One region of the Leucobacter insecticola genome, then DNA from elsewhere that is predicted to be linked to it. Evidence: predicted binding sites of a transcription regulator. Region 1 holds the regulator's gene; the other holds the start of a gene.
What was found. Region 1 encodes HrcA, which represses chaperone genes, less so after heat shock. Its sites were predicted from a motif close to TTNGCACTCGNNNNNNNCGAGTGCNAA; they were not measured.
Positions count from the first base shown of each region.

Region 2: groES (co-chaperone GroES) is a predicted target of HrcA. The motif match lies at 3,011-3,037, and genes of this name have one in related genera.

Region 1 covers NZ_CP049934.1:2,130,464-2,137,765, reverse strand. The annotation lists gene lepA (translation elongation factor 4) at 1-1,686, shown strand, start outside; gene G7067_RS09860 (DUF1990 family protein) at 1,725-2,387, shown strand; partial or broken gene hemW (radical SAM family heme chaperone HemW) at 2,377-3,599, shown strand; gene hrcA (heat-inducible transcriptional repressor HrcA) at 3,697-4,731, shown strand; partial or broken gene dnaJ (molecular chaperone DnaJ) at 4,802-5,901, shown strand; gene G7067_RS09840 (16S rRNA (uracil(1498)-N(3))-methyltransferase) at 5,916-6,683, shown strand; gene G7067_RS09835 (HIT domain-containing protein) at 6,725-7,075, shown strand; gene G7067_RS09830 (PhoH family protein) at 7,065-7,302, shown strand, end outside.
Region 2 covers NZ_CP049934.1:1,364,497-1,371,798, forward strand. The annotation lists gene G7067_RS06245 (dicarboxylate/amino acid:cation symporter) at 1-1,143, shown strand, start outside; gene G7067_RS06250 (THUMP-like domain-containing protein) at 1,197-2,420, opposite strand; gene G7067_RS06255 (DUF4190 domain-containing protein) at 2,425-2,919, opposite strand; gene groES (co-chaperone GroES) at 3,117-3,413, shown strand; gene rarD (EamA family transporter RarD) at 3,510-4,433, shown strand; partial or broken gene guaB (IMP dehydrogenase) at 4,505-6,006, shown strand; gene G7067_RS06275 (GuaB3 family IMP dehydrogenase-related protein) at 6,060-7,181, shown strand; gene G7067_RS06280 (SURF1 family cytochrome oxidase biogenesis protein) at 7,190-7,302, shown strand, end outside.

The DNA.
Region 1 (7,302 bases):
GACCGTATGGACATCGAGCGTGAGCGTGGCATCACGATCAAGTCGCAGGCGGTGCGGATGGCGTGGGAATTCGAAGGGCGGTCCTATGCGCTGAACATGATCGATACCCCCGGTCACGTCGATTTCAGCTACGAGGTATCTCGCTCGCTCGCGGCCTGCGAGGGAGCCATTCTGTTGGTGGATGCCGCTCAGGGGATCGAGGCCCAGACACTCGCGAACCTGTATCTCGCGATGGAAAACGACCTCGAGATCATCCCTGTCTTAAACAAGATTGACTTGCCTGCTGCTGACCCGGAGCGGGTGTCGCAGGAGATCGCCGATCTCATCGGTGGCAATGCGCAAGACATTCTGAAAGTCTCCGGCAAAACGGGCATGGGTGTCGAGGAACTGCTCGATAGAGTCGTCGAACGAGTGCCCGCTCCGACCGGCGACGCTGATGCGCCTGCGCGAGCCATGATCTTCGATTCTGTCTACGACCCCTACCGTGGTGTTGTGACCTACGTTCGTATGATCGACGGACGACTGACGCCGCGCGAGAAGATCCTGATGATGTCGACGCACGCGGAACACGAAGCGCTAGAGATCGGCGTATCATCTCCGGAACCCGTCGCAGCCAAGGGGCTCGCGGTGGGTGAGGTTGGCTACCTCATCACGGGCGTGAAAGACGTCCGGCAGTCCAAGGTCGGTGACACCGTCACGACAAAGCTGAAGCCTGCGAGCGAAGCGCTGCCTGGCTATACCGATCCTAAGCCGATGGTCTTCTCAGGCCTGTACCCGATCGACGGCTCAGATTATCCGGTTCTTCGCGAGGCTCTTGACAAACTCAAGCTCTCTGATGCCGCCCTGCAGTATGAGCCAGAGACTTCTGTTGCGCTCGGCTTTGGCTTCCGCTGTGGCTTCTTAGGCCTGTTGCACCTTGAGATCATTTCGGAGCGGTTGCGGCGAGAATTCGATCTGGATCTGATCGCAACCGCACCCAGTGTGGTGTATCAGGTGACGACTGAAGACAAAAAAGAGATTACCGTCACGAATCCTTCGGAGTATCCGTCGGGCAAGATCGCGAGCGTACGCGAACCCATTGTGCGCGTTGCGATCCTCGCCCCCAAGGACTACGTGGGCACCATTATGGAACTGTGTCAGTCCCGCCGTGGCAGTCTGATGGGCATGGAGTACCTTGGCGAGCGGGTCGAGCTGCGCTACAGCATGCCGCTCGGTGAGATCGTTTTTGACTTCTTTGACCATCTGAAGAGTCGCACCCAGGGCTACGCGAGCCTTGACTACGAGCCGATGGGAGAGCAAGAAGCGGATTTGGTGAAGGTAGACATTCTGTTGCAGGGCGAGCAGGTTGACGCCTTCAGCGCGATCGTGCACCGCGACAATGCCTACGGCTACGGAACCATGATGACCGAGCGGTTGCGCAAGTTGATTCCGCGGCAGCAGTTCGAAGTGCCTATCCAGGCGGCAATTGGATCGCGGATCATCGCGCGCGAGAACATCCGCGCGATCCGCAAAGACGTGCTAGCGAAGTGCTATGGCGGCGACATTAGCCGAAAGCGCAAGCTGCTCGAAAAGCAGAAGGAAGGCAAGAAGCGTATGAAAATGGTTGGCCGAGTCGAGGTGCCACAGGAAGCCTTTATCGCCGCCCTCTCGGGGGATGTCGAGGGTAAAGACGCGGCTAAGAAGTGAGTGAACAGGGCGGTAGTCGACGAACAAGCCACCAGGAAATGCCCGCCAGCTATGCCGCGGTGGGCGCATCGAAGTTTGCAGATCTGTTGCGCTTTCCCCCTGAAGGCAGCACTCCCTACGAGGAGACCCTGCAGCTCGGCAGCGGCCAAGACCGTTTCATCGCGGCCTCAAGCCTGCTGATGACCTGGGGTGCGCAGCGCGGTGCCGGGCTCGCGGTCGTTGACATCGAGCGGGGCCCGAATGACACCTACCTCGGCCCTGAGTTTGATGACCAGGGCCGGCCACTCTCGGTGGGCGAGCGCGAGGAACAGTTTGGCCCCGACGGCGAGCCGTATCTGGTCGCGGGATCCTCGGCGACGCTGCGCAGTGCTGACGGAACTGAGCGCCGGATCCTGGTCGTGTACACGATCAATCAAGAGCGTGTTGTCGGCTTTGCTTGGGGCACCCAGGACGATGCCGGCGTGGTTGGCGAGCAGCGGTTCACCGTCGAATTTCGCGATGACGGCACCGTATGGGCTGTTGCGCGCGGCTTCCTCACCGCGCCGAAGAATGGACTCCTCGGGTTGAAAGCCCGCGCAACCACCAAAGACGCGATTGAGTCGGTCAGAGCGCAGATCCGCGCACTTGCTCCCGGCGGTGCGGTGGTAACAGACGCTCGCGAGTCGAACGCCAGCGAAAGCACCGGTTCTGGTGGCGAGTAGCCTTCCAGACGGTGAGGCAGCTCCCGCTGACGGCTCGCTCCCCGAGAGCGTGGCCGCAGGATCACAGGATCGCCGCTTCGGTGTCTACGTTCACGTCCCATACTGTCGGGTGCGCTGCGGCTACTGCGACTTCAACACCTACACCGCCAGCGAGTTGGGCGGCACAAGCCAGCACGACTACGCAGGCCAGGTGTGCCAGGAGCTCCACTTCGCGGGCCAGACACTTCGGCGCGCCGGTGTTGCCGAGCGCCCGGTGTCGACCGTCTTCTTTGGTGGCGGCACCCCCACGCTGCTGCCGGCCAGCGATCTGGTGGCAATGCTCGGCAGCATCACGCGCGAGTGGCCGCTCGCGGAAGGCGCTGAAGTAACGACCGAGGCGAACCCTGATTCCGTCGACGAAGCCTACCTGCACACGCTCGCGGAGGCGGGCTTCACCAGGGTGAGTTTCGGTATGCAGTCTGCGGTGCCGCACGTCTTGAAGACTCTGGATCGGACCCACTCGCCCGAGCGGGTCCCGCTGGTGACGCGCTGGGCGAAGAACGCGGGCCTGCAGGTGAGTGTGGATCTGATCTATGGCACGCCGGGGGAGAGCCTCGCCGACTGGGAACGCTCGGTCGAGGCGGCGCTCGCCACCGATCCCGATCACATTTCTGCGTACGCGCTGATTGTCGAACAGGGCACCAAACTTGCGGCGCAGATCCGCCGCGGCACCGTGCCCGCCCCGACGAGGATCTCCACGCCGAGATGTACGAGTTCGCCGATGCCCGCTTCGTGGAGGCGGGCTTCAGCTGGTACGAAATCAGTAACTGGTCGCGTTCGCCCGAGACTCGTTCGCGCCACAATCTCGCCTACTGGACCGGCGAGGACTGGTGGGCAGCAGGCCCGGGCGCCCATAGCCATATTGGTGGGGTGCGCTGGTGGAACGTGAAGCACCCGGGTCCCTACGCCGAGCGGATCGCCCGGGGCGTCTCGCCCGCGCAGGCGCGCGAGATCCTGAGTCCGCAGGCGATCCGTGACGAACGCGTGCTGCTCGAGACGCGGATCTTCTCCGGGCTGCCGACCGAGGTGCTCACGGCCGAAGAGCGGCGGGCGATCCCGGATCTCGTTGCCGACGAGCTCATTGACGGTCGCGCCGCGATCAAGGGACGTATCGTGCCGACGCTTCGAGGCCGCTTGCTCGCCGACACGGTTGTGCACCGTCTGCTGAGTTGAAGCGGACCGCCAGGAAGCCTGCGCTAGACTTGGCACTCAGTAGTGCCGAGTGCCAACGCACTCGCGTTTGTTTGGGAATGAGGACGGAGGGGTAGCTGTGGTTTCTGAGCGAAGTCTTGCTGTGTTGCACGCCATCGTCAGCGACTACGTTTCTCTGAACGAACCCGTCGGGTCCAAGGGCATCGTCGATCGCCACAGTTTTGGCGTCTCCGCTGCGACGATCCGCAACGACATGGCCTCCCTCGAAGAAGACGAGCTGATCGCTCAGCCGCACACCTCCTCGGGGCGAGTGCCGACGGACAAGGGCTACCGGCTCTACGTTGACACGCTCGCGAAGATCAGGCCGCTCTCGGCGGCACAGCGATCCGCGATCGAGCGTTTTCTCGGCGAATCTGTTGACCTCGACGACGCAATGAGCCGCACCGTTCGTCTGCTGTCCCAGCTCACCAATCAGGTCGCTGTCGCCCAGTATCCCTCCCTGCGAAGAACCGTTGTGCGACACCTTGATCTGGTCGCGGTGGCCGAGGACCGGATCCTGTGCGTGCTGATTCTCGGCAGCGGGGTGGTTGAGCAGCAGATGGCGCGACTCCCCGCCGCCCGCGTGTCTGAAGCTTGGGTGCAGGGGCTTCGCGAGCGGATCGCAGCCGCCGTGGTCGGTCGCGATGTCGACGCAGCCGCGGCAGAAGTGGTCAAGCTTGAGACTTCCGTCTCCGATTGGGCGCCGCCCGGCGAAGGGGAACTCGTAAGCTGCGTACTCGAGGCGGTGTCGACCCAGTTGCAGGCCAATCGCAGCGACCGGATCGCGATCGCCGGTGCCGCGAACCTCTCCCGGCCCGGCTTCGAGGGCAGCCTGCCGCTCGTCCTCGAAGCGATTGAGGAGCAGGTTACCCTGCTGCGCCTTTTCGACGAGCTGGTGCAGGATGAGCGTGATGTCGCCGCGTCAATCGGCCGCGAAAACGAGGCATACGGGCTTTCCGAAGCCTCTGTGATCGCGTCCAGCTACGAGGCTGAGGGCACCTCGGTGTCTCGCCTTGGCGTGCTCGGCCCGGTTCGCATGGACTACGCGAGTAACATCGCATCCGTGCGCGCGGTTGCGAGATACCTCAATCGGCTTCTTGGCGAGGATCAGTGAGCCGGCAAAGCTCGACTCGCACACGTTGACACTTCAGAACCACCCACTACCCCTGTGAGGAGCACAATCCGTGGCCGACCACTACGAGACCCTCGGCGTGACCCGTGAGGCGACACCCGAAGAGATCAAAAAGGCCTATCGCCGGCTTGCGCGCGAACTGCACCCCGATGTGAATCCGAGTGAAGAAGCCTCGGAGCGTTTCAAAGGTGTGACCCATGCCTACGACGTATTGAGTGATCCCGAACAGCGGCAGCGCTACGACATGGGCGGCGGCCAGTCCGATATGGGCGGCTTTGGTGACATTTTCGAGACGTTCTTTGGCGGTGGCGGTTTTGGGGGCGGCCAACGCGGCCCCAGGTCACGCTCCGAGCGCGGCGAAGACGCGATGATCCGCGTGGATGTTTCCCTCGAAGAGGTCATTTTTGGGGTGCAGCGCGACGTCACCGTGAACACCGCGGTGCTCTGCGGCGCCTGCCAGGGCAGCTGCTGCCAGCCCGGCACCCAGCCCGTCACTTGCGACGTCTGCCACGGCCAGGGCCAGGTGCAGCGCCAGGTGCGCTCGCTGTTTGGCAACGTTGTCACCATGCATCCCTGCGGCAGCTGCCACGGCTACGGCACCGTTATCGAACACCCCTGCGTCGAGTGTGCAGGCAAGGGGCGGGTGCGCGAGAAGCGCACGATCCCGGTCGATATCCCCTCGGGGATTGACACCGGAACCCGCATGCAGATGCGCGGCGGCGGTGAGGTCGGGCCAGGCGGGGGCCGAACGGCGACCTCTTCATCGAGTTCCGGGTCACGCACCACGACATCTTCAGCCGCGACGGCAACGATCTGCTCTGTACGATGCAGCTTGCGATGACCGACGCGATTCTCGGCACTGAAGCGACGGTCGGGGCGCTCGACGGCGATGTGAACGTCGAGATTCCAGAGGGTACACAGTCGGGCGACGTCATCACGATCCGCGGGCGCGGGATCCAGGCCTTGCGCACCACGACGCGCGGGGATCTGAAGATCGCCGTGCAGGTCGCGACTCCCGAGAAGCTGTCGAACCGGGAGAAGGATCTTCTGCGCCAGTTCGCTGCCCTCCGTAAGGATCAGCCCCCTCACCTGGGCGAGTTTCAACAGAGTTTCTTTGGCAAGATCCGCGACCGCTTCTTCCGTCAGGGATAGCGGGCGGGATCGACGTGGCGAATCTCTACTTCGCTGATGCGGCTAATGCGGCTGATGCTTCACAGTGGCGGGCTGGCGCTCAGGTCACCATTTCGGGGGATGAGGGTCGCCACGCGGTGAGAGTAAGTCGCTTGCGTGCAGGCGAGCAGATCCTGGTTGGGGACGGTGCCGGAACGATTGGTGAGGGCAGTGTTGAGAGCGTCGCCAAAGACTCCTTTGTAGTGCGGCTCGCCCAGGTGTCCCTGCGCCCAGCGCCCACACCCCGTGTGGTGCTCGTACAGGCGCTCGCGAAGGGTGACCGAGACGAGCGCGCGGTCGAGCAGGCGACGGAGTTTGGCGTTGATGGCATCGTGCCGTGGCAGGCTGAGCGATCGGTGTCGCGCTGGAGTGACACGGACAAGGCTGCAAAGGGCGTGTCAAAGTGGGCGAGGATCGCACGCGAGGCTTCAAAGCAGTCGCTACGCGCGAGAATCCCCGAGGTGGAGGAACCGATCACCCTCGCCGGCCTGTGCGAGCTGGCTGCGTCTGATGGTGCTGAGGTCTTAGTGTTGCATCCTCGGGGCGTGATGGCGTTGAGCGCTTGGGCGCGAACATCGCTTCCTTCTGACGCACGTGAGGTCTACCTGCTTGTTGGTCCTGAAGGCGGGCTCTCCGACGCCGAGCTTGATGCTCTGGAAGCCGCAGGAGCAAACGTGCTGATGCTCGGCACCACCGTGCTCCGCACCTCCTCTGCAGGCCCTGCTGCCCTTACCGTTCTCAACGTCGCCCTCGGCCGCTGGTAGTAGCCCGGCAGACTGTCCTTGGTCACCGCTAGACTAATCGCATGGCAGAAGAGACGATATTCAGCAAGATCGTGTCGGGGGAGATCCCGGTGAAGATCTTGGCAGAGACCGAGCGGGTGATGGCGTTTCCTGACATCAACCCGCAGGCCCCCGTGCACGTGCTCGTGATCCCGAAGGCGACGCAGTACCGCAACGTCGTCGAACTCGCCGCGGCTGAACCCGAAACTCTCGCCGAAATGGTGGCGGTTGCTCAGCAACTCGCAGATGAACTGGCAGAGGGCGAATTCCGCCTGATTTTTAACAGCGGCGCAAATGTTGGGCAGACCGTGTTTCACGTCCACGCCCACGTGCTCGCAGGCGACCTCAAAGAGCAGTCCCTCGTTGGATCCTGAACGCACCCCGCGCTCCAATGAAAGCGCGGAGACCGAGCTGCAACGCAGAATACTGCTGAGCGGCGTCGATCTTGCTTCGTTTCTCGGCCACCGGGATCAGCTGATCTCGGACCTCGAATCGCAGCATCCGGATGTGACGTTTCACGCTCGCGATGAAGTCCTCACACTCAGGGGACCCGCTACTCAGACGCGCGCCGCCGAGGAGGTCGTGCTTGAGGTACTCGAGC
Region 2 (7,302 bases), 770 kb from region 1:
ATCATCCTGGGCCTGGTGACGCCCGCGATCGCCGAGCTCGGCCGCGGTGCAGGCAAATGGTTAGGGCTGACTGCCGCGATTGCTTACGGGTCGACGTTGCTCGCCGGCTTGCTCGCCTACTGGGTTAGCATGTGGCTGTTTCGCGGCGCGATGGCGGGTGGCGAGCTCGGGTCGATCACCGAAGACGGTGGCTCAGGCTTTGCACCGTACTTTACGCTCGTGACGGCCGCAGGTGATTCGCCGACATCGATCGTGCTGAAACCGGTGATTGACGTAATGAGTGCGCTGGTGCTGGCGTTTGTAGTCGGGATCGGGCTTACGGCCTTTCGCAGCCGCGTTGTGTTTCGCGGTGCCGTTGAGTTTCGCACCATTATCGAGTCGCTGATTCGGCGTATCCTGGTGCCCGCGCTGCCACTGTTCATTTTCGGGATCTTCCTGGACCTGTCCGCGAGCGGGTCAGCGGTCACGGTGGTGTCGAAGTTCCTGCTCGTCGTCGTCGTGTCGTTCGCGTTGACGCTGGTCGTTCTGCTGATTCAGTACAGCATCGCCGGGGCGATGGCGCGTACGAACCCGTTGCGCGCGCTGTGGAACATGCGCGATGCATACTTCACGGCGCTCGGCACGTCGTCGTCGGCAGCGACGATTCCGGTGACGCTAGCGTCAACGAAGAAGAACGGGGTCAGTGACGCGGTTGCAGGGTTCGTGGTGCCGCTGTGCGCGACGATTCACCTGTCAGGCTCGATGGTCAAGATCACGGCGTTCTCGATCGCGGTACTTCTGCTCACAGGCGGCGACGTGTCCTTCGGTTCGTACTTCCCGTTCATCTTGATGCTTGGCATCATGATGATTGCCGCGCCGGGCGTGCCCGGTGGCGCGATTGCAGCCGCGGCCGGTCTTCTCGTGCAGATGCTCGGGTTTGGTGAGGCTGAGGTGGGCATCATGTTTGCTGCCTACATTGCCCTCGACAGTTTCGGCACCGCGACCAACGTGACTGGCGACGGTGCAATCGCGATGATCATGAATACGATCACTCGCGGACGCCTGGGTGACCAATCGCAAGACGAATCAGACGAGGTTGTTGAGCTCGCTGATGGCACGGTCGATCGTGGTCACTCGGCCGATACTGCTGCGCCGACGGCGTAGAGTCGACGCGGTGCTTGCTCAACCGCCAGTCTCTAGTCAGCCGGGAGCATGTCTCAGCACCGCTCCGCGAGTAGTGCCGTGTGGGCGTCTCCCACACGGGTGAGGAACAGCGTGGCGTGGTTCTCGCCCCGCAGCTTGAGTCGGGTGCGGAGCGCCGCCGGATCCACGTTGGCGCCGCGCTTCTTGATCTCCAGCGAGCCGATGCCGCGGTCAGAAAGGGCACGGCGCAGTTCCTTCTCCTTAGCTGGCAGCACCTCCAGGATCCGAAAGGCCTGTGCAAACGGGGTCCAGACGTGGCGATTCGAGGTCATGTAGGCGATGCCCTCGCTGAGCATCCCCGCATCGATTCGGCGCGCGAGTTCGCCGATGAGGCGCGCGCGGATCACCGCACCGTCAGGCTCGTAGAGGTACTCGCCCAGCGCTTGAACCTCGACGTCGGCTGTGTCGCCCGGCGCGGTGAGTTCAAAACTATCGCTTTCCCCACGCAACACCAACGCTGAGCGACGGATCCCCTCGCGAGCCGCAGCCCCAAACCACAGTCCCATTTCGACCACCTGGCCGTCGACCGACACCCACTGTGCCTCGGCGGAGTCTGGGATGAGTTCGCGGTCGAAGCCGGGGCCGAGCTTGATTCCGGTTGGCAGCAGCGAAGCAAAACCGAAGGCGAAGGTGAGAGAGGGGGAGTAGTCGTCGGGCGAAGTGACCCTCCGCGTGTCGCGGTGCCCGGCAGTGCGCCTGGCCGGATCGAGAAACACGCCGTCGGCATTGGCGGCCCCGAGTAACTCTGCGTCTCCCACGCGCACGGAGGGGGCGGGGAGTCCAGCCTGGCCCGACGCAACGCGCAAATTGTGTGCGGCAAAGCGCGCGGTGAGCGGATCGAGCTCGACGGGCAAGGGGGTGATCCCGGCCTCCAGCAGCGCGATCGATTCGGATCCTAGCCCGCAGCCGAGATCCGCGACCCGCGCACAACCGGCCGCGCGAAACCGCTCAGCGTGGTGCGCTGACACCCGAGCGCGGCTCGCCTGCTCGAGTCCGGCCTGCGTGAACAGGAGCTGCGAAGCCAGCGCGCCAAACTTCGCCGCGGCCTTATTTCGCAGTCCCACCTGGGTCAGGATCGCGGCGACCTCGTCTGGCGAAAGCTCTTGGCGGCGAAGCGCGGAGTTGAGCTCGGCCATTGAACGGCCCTCAATGCGCTGAGCGGAGGCCCACTCGAGTACAGTGAGCCCCCGCTCGGTGCTGAGCGCGTCCCAGCCGGGGAGGATCTGGGAGTTCGGCAATTCCCTAGTTGTAGTAGCCGTAGTCGCTGTAGCCGTTCATCAGACCGCCCAGGCTGCTGAACAACGTGACAACGAATCCGATCCACACGAAAAAGAAGACCGCGACGAAGACGAAGTAGGCGTAGCTGATGATGAGGCCCGTGAGCGCGATGCCGCGACCAGCGTCGCCCTTCTTCTTGATCTGGCTGAGGCCCATGTGACCGAACACGATGCCGGCGAGCGGTGCGATGAATGCGAGGATGATTGAGAGCAGCGCGAAGGTGTTGGTCTTGTCGAGCGTCGTCGCTGTTGAGGGCGCCGGATGGTTCGGCTGCGGGTACTGCGCTGCCTGTTGCGGATAGGCCTGTGGGGCCTGCTGGCCCGGGAAGCTCTGCTGGGGAGCGGCCTGCTGCGGAGCCGGCGTTTGTGGCGCAGGGTACTGCGGGGGAACGGGCTGCTGTGGGGGTTGGGCGTAGACATTTACTCTTCTTTCAGATATGCGATCCGGCGTAATCTCCATTCTATGGGTGGCAGGCCTCCCGCCAGGGAAATGCCCTGTGCAACCGGAGGAAGATTGTGGCGTTCGCTCTTGGCGATCCGATGCCTAGGAGTTGGCACTCCCCTTGCGAGAGTGCCAACTTGAGCCGTAGACTCTTGGGTAGCGCGTTCGCAGTGGGCGGGCGTGAGATCCACTTCGCAATTGGAAAGAGGTCAACTGTGTCGGTCGCTATTAAGCCGCTCGAAGATCGTATCGTTATCAAGCAGGTCGAGGCAGAGCAGACCACCGCATCCGGTCTGGTCATTCCCGAGAGCGCCAAGGAGAAGCCCCAGGAGGGCGAGGTCGTCGCTGTGGGACCCGGTCGCGTGTCTGACAACGGAACCCGCATTCCCCTCGACGTTGAGGTCGGTAACCTTGTGATCTACTCGAAGTTCGGCGGTACTGAGGTCAAGGTCGGTGGCGAAGATTACCTCGTGCTTTCGGCTCGCGACATTCTCGCAATCGTCGAGCGCTAAAGCCTCAGACAGCGTTCTGGTGGGGCCGTGGATCTTCGGATCTGCGGCCCCACGGCGTATCTACGGAGATCTCAGAGGCGTGACTAAACTAACTTGGTGAGAAAATTTCGCGCGGGACTAGGGTACGGGCTCTCCGCCTATCTCCTGTGGGGCGCATTCCCCGCCTATTTCGGCCTCATCTCTATGGTGAGCGCGCTCGAGGTGGTGCCCTGGCGGGTCACCGCGACCCTCGTATTCAGCGCGGTTCTTGTGACCATCACGGGTCGTTGGTCCCAGGTGGCCGCGATCCTGCGAAAGCCCCGACTCTTGGGCTGGTTCGCGCTGTCATCGCTGCTTCTGTACGCAAACTGGCAGATCTTCGTGATCGGGGTGATGACCGGGCACGTCATTGAGACCTCGCTCGGCTACTTCATTAACCCGCTTTTCACCATTCTCATTGGTGTGGTGGTGCGGAAAGAGAGCCTTTCACGGCTGCAGTGGATGGCTGTCGGCATTGCCGCCGTTGGAGTCTTGACGGTCGCGATTGCGTATGGTGCGTTCCCCTGGATTTCGATCGGCCTTGCGCTCACCTTTGGTGTCTACGGCGCCGTGCACAAGCACGTTGGAGAGACGATTGATGGGCTGACGGGGCTGACCGTTGAGACCTTGATCTCTGTGCCGGTCGGTATCGTCCAGATGATCATTATCGCGACCACGGCAGGGCTCACCGCCCACACCTTCGGGCCCGGGATCCTGCTTCTCGTCTTAGGAAGCGGTGTTGTCACGGCGATCCCGCTCATTCTTTTCGGTGAGTCGGCGCGGCGTCTGCCCCTGTCCTACATCGGCTTCATCCAGTTCTTGACACCGATTCTCGGGTTCCTGTACGGCTATTTTGTGCTGCACGAAGAAGTGTCACTCGGGCGCTGGATCGGCTTTATCACGGTGTGGATCGCGCTGGTGCTGCTGATCGTTGACATGATTCTTCAGCTGCGACGTTCGCCCGGAGCACAGCTTTCAACTGGGCCGATTCCCTTAGACTGATCTGCACGGGGAGCGCGATCCGCACCCTCCTTTATAGGCACACCCTCCCATCTTTAACCAAGCGAGGACTCATGGAACAGCGCGACCCATTCGGATTTACCGGACTCACCTACGACGATGTGCTGCTCTTGCCCGCACACACCGACGTCATTCCGAGTGAAGCCGACACGTCGACGCAGCTCACGCGCCGCATCCGCCTGAGCATCCCGCTCATCTCCGCCGCGATGGACACGGTGACTGAGACGCGAATGGCGGTCGCGATGGCGCGCAACGGCGGCCTCGGGATCCTGCACCGCAATCTTTCGATCCAGGATCAGGCGGAAATGGTCGACCGGGTGAAGCGTTCAGAAGCCGGCATGATTACGAATCCCGTAACCACCACCATTGATGCGACTGTGGCCGAGGTCGATGCGCTCTGCGGTGAATACCGCGTCTCCGGGCTGCCCGTGGTCGACTCGGCCGGTGTGCTCCTCGGGATCATCACGAACCGCGACATGCGCTTCATCGATCCGAAGGATCGCGCGCAGGTGCGGGTGGCAGATGCCATGACCAAGATGCCGCTGATTACCGCACGGACCGGCATCTCACGCGATGACGCCTGGCAGATCTTCGCCACGCACAAGATCGAAAAGCTCCCGCTCGTCGACGGTGAGGGGCGCCTGACCGGGCTCATCACAGTCAAGGACTTCGACAAAGAAGAACAGTACCCGGATTCCACGAAGGACGACTCCGGCCGGCTCCGCGTTGGTGCTGCCGTTGGTTTCTTCGGCGACGCTTGGAAGCGCGCGAGCTCGCTGCTTGAGGCCGGTGTTGACGTGTTGGTGGTTGACACCGCGAACGGTGACAGCAAGGGTGTGCTCGACATCATCGCGAAGATTAAGGGTGACCCCGCGTTCGCGGCCGTCGACGTGATCGGCGGGAACGTCGCCACCTACGCTGGCGCCAAAGCCATTGTTGATGCCGGTGCGGACGCAATCAAGGTCGGTGTTGGTCCAGGATCCATCTGCACCACTCGGGTGATCGCTGGCGTTGGAGTTCCGCAGGTGACCGCCGTCTACGAGGCGGCGCGTGCTGCGACACCGGCCGGGGTGCCGGTGATCGCAGATGGCGGCTTGCAGCACTCGGGCGATATTGCGAAGGCGCTCGTCGCGGGTGCTTCTTCGGTGATGATGGGCTCACTGCTCGCAGGCACCGATGAGAGCCCCGGGGACCTCGTGTTCGTGGGCGGGAAGCAGTTCAAGAATTACCGCGGCATGGGTTCGCTTGGTGCCTTGCAGACGCGGGGGAGCGCACCTCGTATTCGAAGGATCGCTACTTCCAGGCCGATGTGCCGAGCGACGAGAAGCTGATCCCCGAGGGCATCGAAGGTCAGGTGCCGTATCGCGGCCCGCTTGGGGCAGTTGCGCACCAGATGATCGGCGGGCTGCGGCAGTCGATGTTCTACGTCGGTGCGCGCACGGTGACTGAGCTGAAGGAACGCGGGCAGTTCGTGCGCATCACCTCGGCCGGACTCAAAGAGTCACACCCGCACGACGTGCAGATGGTCGTGGAAGCCCCGAACTACAGGCGGTAGGGCCGAAGATTGGCTACTCAGACAGTGTCATACCGAATAGATAGACTGGGCTAGTGAGCAACCAGATCGAAATTGGCCGCGGCAAGCGTGCGAGACGCGTATACACCTTCGACGAAATCGGGATTGTGCCGACGCGGCGCACACGCGATCCCGAGCTTGTCTCGACCGCCTGGTCGATTGACGCGTTCCAATTTGAGATCCCCGTGCTCGGAGCACCTATGGACTCGGTGATGTCGCCCGCGAAGGCGATCGAGCTTGGGCGGCTTGGGGGCCTCGGGGTTATGAATCTCGAGGGACTGTGGACGCGCCACACGGATCCCGAACCCCTGCTCGCCGAGCTCTCGACGATCACTGACGAGGTCGCAGCCGTGAAACGGATGCGCGAACTGTATGCGGCTCCGATCCAGCCCGAACTGATTCGTGCGCGCCTCGGTGAGATCCGCGACGCCGGAGTGACCGTTGCCGGCGCCCTGTCACCGCACCGCACCGCGGAGTTCACCGAGACGGTGGTGAACGCCGGTGTCGATCTATTCGTGATCCGCGGCAACACGGTGTCGGCGGAGCACGTCGCGAAAGAGGGACGCGAGCCCCTCAACCTGAAGCAGTTCATCTACGAGCTGGATGTACCCGTGATCGTCGGGGGAGCAGCGACATATCAGTCGGCGCTCCACCTCATGCGCACGGGGGCCGCGGGCGTGCTTGTCGGCTTCGGTGGCGGTGCTTCCTCAACGACCCGCGCGACGCTTGGCATCAGGGCACCAATGGCGAGCGCGATCGCCGATGTGGCGGGCGCACGTTCCGACTACCTTGACGAGTCGGGCGGACGTTACGTGCATGTGATCGCAGACGGCGGCCTCGGCACCTCTGGTGACCTCATCAAGGCGATGGCGTGCGGCGCCGATGCGGTCATGCTCGGCACGGCCCTCGCCCGGGCCTCAGACGCGCCCGGCAAGGGCTGGCACTGGGGTCAGGAAGCGCACCACGAGGATCTGCCGCGCGGGCGCCGGATCGCGGTCGATGCGGTGGCTCCTCTCTCTGAGATCGTGAATGGCCCGGCGCACGTCGCTGACGGCAGTGCCAACCTGATGGGTGCGCTGAAGCGCGCCATGGCGACGACCGGCTATTCGGAGCTCAAGAGTTTCCAGCGCATCGATATCGTTCACGCCGAACGCTAGTCGCGCCTGTGGAACAGTCGCGAAAGCCCGAGTATTTGGGTGACCCCACGCTTGGCCAGGTCATGCGGCGGCCACGCTGGGTTCTCGCGTTCCTGCTTGCCATGCTCGTCGCGGCGGCATT